One region of the Phytobacter cepae genome, then DNA from elsewhere that is predicted to be linked to it. Evidence: riboswitches for the same ligand, from Rfam matches in the RefSeq annotation. Region 1 holds a riboswitch; the other holds the start of a gene.

Region 1 (4,215 bases):
CCGCCGCCTGTTTTATTCTCGGCGTGCTGCTTTACAGTACCGTGGTTCGTGCGGAATATCCGGACATTGGCTCCAACTTCTTCCCGGCGGTGCTGTCGGTGATTCTGGTGTTCTGGATCGGTTTCCGCATGCGTAACCGCAATCAGGGGCTATAGGCCGGATAAGGCATTTATGCCGCCATCCGGCAACCAGTATTACTTCGCTGTTAACAGAACCCCGCACTCCATATGGTGCGTATAGGGGAACTGATCGAACAGGGCCAGACGTTCAATGTTGTGCGTCTGGCTTAGCGTTTCAAGATTCTTACACAACGTTTCCGGGTTGCAGGAAATATATAAAATCCGGGGATAAGCCTGCACCATCTTCTCGGTTTCGCTGTCCAGTCCACTGCGTGGCGGATCGACGAAAATCGTCTCACACTGGTAGCTCTGCAAATCAATGCCCTGCAAGCGGTTAAATTCACGAACACCGTTCATGGCCTGAGTGAACTCTTCTGCCGACATACGGATAATCTGTACATTATCGATATGGTTTGCCGCAATGTTGTATTGCGCGGCGGCGACCGACGGCTTGGCAATTTCTGTCGCCAGAACGCGGTCGAAGTTACGGGCGAGTGCCAGCGAGAAGTTGCCATTACCGCAGTAGAGCTCCAGAAGATCCCCTGTTGACCCTTTTGTTGCACCCAGCGCCCACTCCAGCATCTGCACGTTCATGGCCGCATTGGGCTGTGTGAAGCTGTTTTCCACCTGACGGTAAATCATCTCTTTGCCGCCGACAGGCAGACGCTCGTCAATAAAGTCCTGGTCCAGCTCGATTTTGGTTTTGGTGGCACGGCCAATCAGATGCACATTCAGGTTTTGCGCACGCAGCGCATCACGCAGGCGGCTCGCCTCTTCACGCCATTCATCATCCAGTTTTTTATGGTAGAGCAAGGAAACAATCGCCTGATTACTCATGGTGGTCAGGTAATCAATCTGGAAGAGCTTGTGGCGAAGCGTTTTGTTCTCGCGCAGGTTCTCCATCAGCACGTTCATCAACTGATTAATCAGCTCGCTCGCGGCCGGAAAGCTGTCGACGCGGATGCGGCTTTTGGTCTGCTGATCGAAAATAATGTGGTAGAGGTCGTCGCCATCATGCCAGATGCGGAACTCGGCGCGCATACGATAGTGACTGACCGGCGAGCGGAACACCTCCGGTACGGGCGCGGAGAAGGGCGTCATCATCGACTGCAGACGCACGACTTTCTCGGCCAGTTGCGCTTCGTACTGTTCTGTTGGCAGGTGTTCGGGTGTCATCGTATTTCCTGAATGATTAAGAATAACGCGGGGATTGTAGGGATTGCTCAGGGGATGTCCAGCTTCAGATGTTTTTTCGATTCGTCTCATAGCAGTCTGGACATCTATATGTTTCTGAATGTAGCATCCCTGTTCCGGTCCTGTGAGTTAAAAGGGAATCCAGTGTGAATCTGGGGCTGACGCGCAGCGGTAAGGAAGGGTGGGATGATAGCGAAAGCAGACACTGCTTATACCCTAAATAATTCGAGTTGCAGGCAGGCGGCAACGCAGCGAGTCCCCAGGAGCTTACTGAAGTAAGTGACTGGGATGAGCGAGAAAAGCCAACGCACATGCAACTTGAAGTATGACGGGTAGATATAAAGTGGGAAGTCATCATCTTGTAGTACCCCCAAGCCCGAAGACCTACCGGAGTTACGTCGCATTTGGTGCCATCGTCGCGAGCTACTGAGGGTACCTGCGGCATCCTTCTTATTATGTGGATGCTCACACAATGATTAAAAAAGCTTCGCTGCTGACGGCTCTCTCCGTCACGGCATTTTCTGGCTGGGCGCAGGACAGCAACCCAGACACTCTGGTAGTGACAGCAAATCGTTTTCAACAGCCTGCTAAAACGGTACTGGCACCCACGGAAGTCGTTACCCGTGAAGATATCGATCGCTGGCAGTCCCGTTCGTTAGTGGATGTGCTTCGCCGACTTCCTGGCGTTGATATTGCGCAAAACGGCGGCCTGGGTCAGACCGCTTCCGTTTATGTGCGTGGCACAGAAGCGAAACACCTTCTGCTGCTGATTGATGGCGTGCCGGTCGCGCGCTCGGGTATTTCTAACGATCCTGAGCTCAACCAAATTCCCCTCTCTTTAGTACAACGCGTTGAATACATCCGTGGCCCACGCTCGACCGTTTACGGTTCCGGCGCAATCGGCGGTGTGGTTAACGTCATCACCCAGACCGGTAGCGAGCAATCGCAGATTAACGCCAGTGTCGGTTCGAAAGGCTACCAGACGTTGGATGGCACGGTCCGCCAACGTTTTGGCGACACTGTCGCCACTGCTGCAGGTTCTTACACCAGTACACGTGGGTTTAACGTTCAGCCTGACTCGTCATGGGATCATGATGCCGACCGTGACGGTTATCGCAATAAAACCTTCTGGGGAAGCCTGCAGCATAAGTTCAACGAGAACATTGACGGTTTCTTCCGCGGGTACAGCTTCAGCAATAATGTGGACTATGACCTGGGGAGCCCGCCATTTCTGCCGGAGTACAGTGCAGATGAACGTCAGTTGTATAGTCAGGGCTGGGATACCGGGCTGAGCTTTAACCAGGGGATCTACTCGTCCCAGCTGGTGGCGAGCTACCAGAAAAGCAAAGACTATAACTACAGCAGCATCTATGGTCGTTATGAAGACGGCACCACGCTGGATGACATGGAGCAGCGTTATATTCAGTGGGCGAATAATGTTGCAGTCGGTCATGGTTCGGTGAGCGCGGGCGCAGACTGGAAGCAGGAGCGTCTGGTGTCTTCTAATAAAACCTCCCGTGAAGCCTACGACCGTGATAACACCGGGCTCTACTTGTCTGGCCTGCAGCAGTTCGGCGACGTCACGCTGGAGGCCTCTGGCCGTGAGGACAAAGACGAGGAGTTCGGCTGGCACGGCACCTGGCAGACGGCTGCCGGTTGGGAGTTCGTTAAAGATTACCGTCTGACCGTTTCCTACGGCACAGGATTCCTGGCACCGTCTCTCGGTCAACAGTTTGGCGCGAAGCGTTTTAATATTGCTTCCAACCCGGATCTGAAGCCGGAAGAGTCTAAGCAATGGGAAGCGGGTGTTGAAGGGCTGACCGGACCGCTCGACTGGCGCCTGTCTGCTTATCGCTATGAGATTGATAATCTCATTACCTACAGCGACACGGCGTATTACAACATCAACTCGGCAACCATTAAGGGCGTAGAGTGGACGGGCAGTGTGGATACGGGCATCTTCTCGCACCGCGTTACGCTGCAATATATTGACCCGCGTGATGATGAAACGAACGAAGTGCTGCCGCGTCGTGCGAAGCGCCAGGCCAAGTATCAGCTTGACTGGGCGGTCTTCGATGTGGACATGAATCTCGCCTGGGAATATTTCGGTAAGCGCTATGACAACAGAACATCGACATACAATCCTGAGCAGCGCGTGCTGCCAAGCTACAGTACCGTCGATTTTTCTGCGTCATATCCAGTGACCTCTCACCTGACAGTTCGTGGTAAAATAGCTAACCTGTTCGATAAAGACTACGAGACAGCTTATGGCTACCAAACTGCAGGACGAGAATACACCTTGTCTGGCAGCTACACCTTCTAAACTACGGCCCACCGTGCTGGTGTTTGACTCCGGCGTCGGTGGGTTATCGGTTTATGATGAGATCCGGCATCTCCTGCCGGATCTGCATTACATCTACGCCTTCGATAACGTTGCCTTTCCTTATGGAGAAAAGAGCGAAGCGTTTATTGTTGAGCGTGTGGTGGAAATCGTCACCGCCGTTCAGGCTCAATACCCACTTTCTCTCGCCATTATCGCCTGTAACACCGCCAGTACCGTTTCTCTTCCAGCATTACGCGAAAAATTCGCCTTCCCCGTGGTCGGTGTTGTGCCGGCAATCAAGCCGGCGGCACGTTTAACCGCCAACGGCGTGGTGGGATTACTGGCAACACGGGCGACGGTGAAACGGCCTTATACTCATGAGCTGATTTCCCGTTTTGCCAACGAGTGCAAAATCGAAATGCTGGGTTCTGCTGAGATGGTTGAGCTCGCGGAAGCGAAGTTACACGGCAAGCCGGTCCCGCTTGATGAAGTAAAAAAAATTCTCCGTCCGTGGCTGCGTATGGCAGAGCCGCCAGATACCGTGGTTCTCGGCTGTACTCACTTCCCTCTATTACATGA
Region 2 (4,215 bases), 2.1 Mb from region 1:
CGAAACGGTAGTCAGGCCGTGTCTCGCGAATAATGTCGCCAATGATGACAAAGCTCTTGTCCTCAATGGCCTGAGGTTGTTGTAAATAATCCATCGTTTTCATAAGAGTGCTGCTCCTGCCAGCGTAACCTGCATAAGCGCAAACAAGCCCAGCGCCAGAGTGGACGCCACCCACATCAACCGGATTGTGTGCGAAATATCCTCAACGGTGATGGCGCGAGTATCATCGCCAATCCAGGGCTTATCTACGCGCTCACCAAAATAGTCATTTGGGCCACCCAAACGCACACCCAGCGCGCCGGCCACGGTTCCTTCCGGCCATGCGCAGTTGGGACTGCTGTGGTTGCGGCGATCGCGCCAGCCTACGCGCAGCGCATCTCTGGCGTTTAGTCTGCAGAACACCGCAGCGAAGCTCAGTAACAACCAACTCAGACGCGCAGGAATAAAGTTGGCAACGTCATCGAGACGCGCGCTGACCATCCCGATGGCACGGTATTTTTCATGTTTATAGCCGACCATCGAATCCAGGGTGTTAACGGCTTTGTATGCCATCGCCAGCGGCGCACCGCCGATTAACAAGAAGAACAAGGGGGCAATAACGCCATCTACCGTGTTTTCGGCGACGGTTTCGACCACCGCACGGGCGATCTGTGGCGGTTGCAGTTGTGTGGTATCGCGACCCACAATCCACGAGAGTTTTTCCCGACTTTCACTCAGGGTGCCGTGGCGTAGCGCCCGCTCCACTTCACGCGCCGCGTCGTCCAGGCAACGGGCCGCCAGCAGGGTATAAATCATCCATACTTCAACGCACCAGCCGAACCAGGGGTGAACCCAGTTAGCAAGGGTTAACACTCCCCATGCCGTAGCCCAGGTGACACCCACCACCACCAGCCACATCACCCCGCCCCCCATGCACAGGGCACTCCCGGAATGAAAAACCCGGCGAATGGCGGCTTGCGTGAGGTTGATTAAAGCGCCAATCCAGCGCACCGGATGCGGCCAGTGAGGCGGGTCACCCAACCAGCGGTCCAGTAGCCATGCCACGCACCAGGCCAGGATAGTCATGCCACACCCCTTGCGGCCTGGATCCAGCGGTTAAGCATCTGCGGGCGCTGGGCAAAATGAATATGCAGGTAACTGGCGTAAGTGTTGCCCACCTGCCATCCGCCCTGCCATTGCGACAAGATTTTGTTATCCCGTGTCTTCTGGCAATCCATCACGGCGTTCAGTTCAGAGGTAAAGTCGGAGTAATGGAACTCATGCCCGCGTAGCGTTTCGCCTGCATCCGCAAGCAGCGTTGGCTGGCGTGCGGTGGCTTCGCAGTAGCCAAAGCGGGTCAGCCGTTTGCCCATCTCGCTGTGACCCGGGATCACCCCGGCAAAGGCATGCACATGACCGTCGGTGTCGCGCAAGGTAGACCCCAGATACATAAGGCCACCGCATTCTGCGTAGATCGCCACACCACGATGATGTGCCGCGCGAATGGCTTCCAGCATAGGGATGTTAGCCGCAAGCGCACGGGCGTGGAGCTCCGGGTAACCGCCGCCAAGCCACAGCATCTGGCATGCCGGCAGTTCGGTGTCGTGAAGCGGGCTGAAGCGGATGATTTTTACACCTGCCCTTTCCAGCAGCTGCAGGTTATCCGGGTAGTAAAAATTGAAGGCTTCATCATCGGCCAGGGCCAGGGTTAACCCCGCGCCCGCGTCTGTAGCAGGCAGCGGAGGCCACTTCCCTTCGGGTAATGCAGCAAGCTTGCTGAGGGAAAGGAGTTTGTCGATATCCAGCGTTTGTTCGATCCGCGCGGCAAAGTCATGCCAGGGTTGAGCGTCGATAAGGGATTCACGCGCGGTGACCAGTCCGAGGTGACGCTCAGGCAGTTTCACGCCTGGCGTGACGGGCACATACCCCAGCGCCGGAATACCGCAGTAATGTTCAATCGCATGTTTGAGAAGCTGATAGTGGTTATCGCTGTTGACGCGATTAACGATGACGCCAGCAATGTTCAGTTCGGGATCGAATTGCTGGAATCCCATCACGGTTGCCGCAATGGAGGTGGAGACCGCTTTGCCATCTACCAGCAGAATAACCGGTACGCCAAGCTGCCTGGCAAGGGCGGCACTGCTGCAATAATTCGGATCGGTGCCGAAGCCATCATAAAGGCCCATCACGCCTTCAATTACCGCCACATCGGCGTATGGCATCTGCTGATTAAACAGGGCATTAAGCGTGGCTTCCGGCAGCATAAAGCTGTCCAGGTTACGAGAGGAGACGCCCGTAATGGCAGTGTGCCAGGCGGTATCGAGGTAATCCGGGCCGACTTTAAAAGGCTGCACCCGCATACCTTGCTGCTGTAACACATGCAGCAGACCGAGCGTGACGGTGGTTTTCCCACAGCCACTTCCGGTACCGGCAAGAATAAAGGCACAATGCCCGTCAGACATACCTTAAAACCCTATTCAGGGTGGAAAGGCTGAGTCAGGATGCGCGTGGTCCCAGTGCGATGACTGTACGCTTCTCTGCAACCGACTTCCCACCGAAGTTGTTGTGTGTCACCTGTCAGGTCGGTCTTCTGGCTTAGCGTCATCCTCACCCGTCCTTCCCGACCGTTGGTCAGTGGCGTTTACGGGGTTGTCAGCATCACAGCAGCGGGGGCTGCGGGGGATTCACACCCCCTTCCCTGCCACAAAATTTTTGTGGCGAACCTGATGGCTTCATGGGAGACCTTTCACCCAAGACCATGACCTCTGGTTGGGCTAAACAGTCATTTTCCCTGACTGCAATCTATCGCATCAGGGAAATAAAAACTGGTTCAGTTTATCCGCCTGCAGACAATAATTTGTTGCGCTATAACAATTTATTGCCAGGCATTACTGCTGAGATGTTATCAGAACAGCCATTAAGACGAATAAACTGTATTCCCGAACAACAAAATATTGTTCTCGAAAATTTAATCACCGTCATAATTTGCATTATTTTGCAGGCGAAAAACTTGTGGCGTGACCTGATATGTCTGACGGAAAACTTTGCAAAAATAGCTGGTTTGAGAAAATCCTAAATTGCGCGCAATACTGGCTATACTCCAGTCGCTATGGCACAGCATTTCTTTTGCACTGGCCATTCGCTGACGGTTTACCCACGCGTTAAAACCAATACCCTGATATTTTTTAAACAATTTACTGAAGTAGTAAGGACTAAGGTAAACATGCGCTGCCACGTCTTCAAGGCGAAGTTCGTCAGAGAGATGTGCATCAATATAGCGCAATGCCTTCTTCATTTTGCTGTCATGTGGCCCCTGAATGCGACTGGTTTTGCTTTGCTCCTGCGACTGCTGCTGATCTTTGATAACAACAAAATTGAGCTGTTTTTTCAGGCAGTTTTCAACGATAAGTTTCAGCAAATCGGCGGAGGCGATAACTCTGGAATAATCCATTTCAGGCACGTTGAGAAACTCATCCATCAGTTTCTGATCGGCCTGCCAGCGATCGTCAATATTCAAAATATTAATTAAATCAACGCTTTCACCTTCACGCAAACGTACCTGCCCGCAGAGTACAAAACCAACCAGGTGTCCGGCGATGACCAGGGGGATAGAAAAGTCTGTTAACCCAGCGTGGCAACGATAGATGCAGGGCTGGTTTGATTTCGATGCTTCAAAACCGCCGCAGCGGTCGCTCATGCGACAGCGGGCGCTATGCTGGGCGTTCTGCCGCATCATCTGGCAAAAAGGGGTAAAATTAAAAAGCTCGGAAATTTCTTCGCCGTGGATATTAACGACAACAACGGCCAGACCGGTGGCTTGTGCAAAATCCTGGGCGATTTTATTAATGAGTTCCGAGTTGAGGGCACTCGCAGAAATCATGATAAAACCTCTCAGTTAATTTTAATTTATTGTTATAAAAAACCGATTCGTTTACATATCATTAAACTTGCAGCTTAATTGCTGGCAAGATGAGGAGTAAACTTTTGCAAGATAACAAAAGTCTCCCATCTCTGGGAGACGATTTCGTGCTTTCGTGAAAGCAGATCACGAAATACTTTTCGCGTTACCGCGTCTTTCAGTCGCTTATTCCGATAATTTCTTAATTTTCGCTCTCATCAAGCTTACATGTATTACAGGGGAGATTTTTACCGATCAGGTATCGATAGCAGGCAGCACCTATACACCCGCCAATAATCGGTGCAAATATAGGCACCAGAAAATAAGGGATGTTGCGA

Evidence for each region. Region 1 has a riboswitch for cobalamin ahead of btuB (TonB-dependent vitamin B12 receptor BtuB). Riboswitches for the same ligand answer to the same signal wherever they lie in the genome.
Region 2: another riboswitch for cobalamin. It lies ahead of ACUY4Q_RS09015 (cobyrinic acid a,c-diamide synthase CobB); the one in region 1 lies ahead of btuB (TonB-dependent vitamin B12 receptor BtuB).

Annotation. Positions count from the first base shown of each region.
Region 1 is NZ_CM135107.1:4,983,222-4,987,436, reverse strand. It holds gene ACUY4Q_RS23380 (YijD family membrane protein) at 1-155, shown strand, start outside; gene trmA (tRNA (uridine(54)-C5)-methyltransferase TrmA) at 195-1,295, opposite strand; cobalamin riboswitch at 1,414-1,719, shown strand; gene btuB (TonB-dependent vitamin B12 receptor BtuB) at 1,786-3,636, shown strand; gene murI (glutamate racemase) at 3,581-4,215, shown strand, end outside.
Region 2 is NZ_CM135107.1:1,948,046-1,952,260, reverse strand. It holds gene ACUY4Q_RS09025 (cobalt-precorrin-8 methylmutase) at 1-94, opposite strand, end outside; gene cbiB (adenosylcobinamide-phosphate synthase CbiB) at 100-1,065, opposite strand; gene ACUY4Q_RS09015 (cobyrinic acid a,c-diamide synthase CobB) at 1,062-2,441, opposite strand; cobalamin riboswitch at 2,543-2,721, opposite strand; gene pocR (transcriptional regulator PocR) at 2,948-3,859, opposite strand; gene ACUY4Q_RS09005 (MIP/aquaporin family protein) at 4,080-4,215, opposite strand, start outside.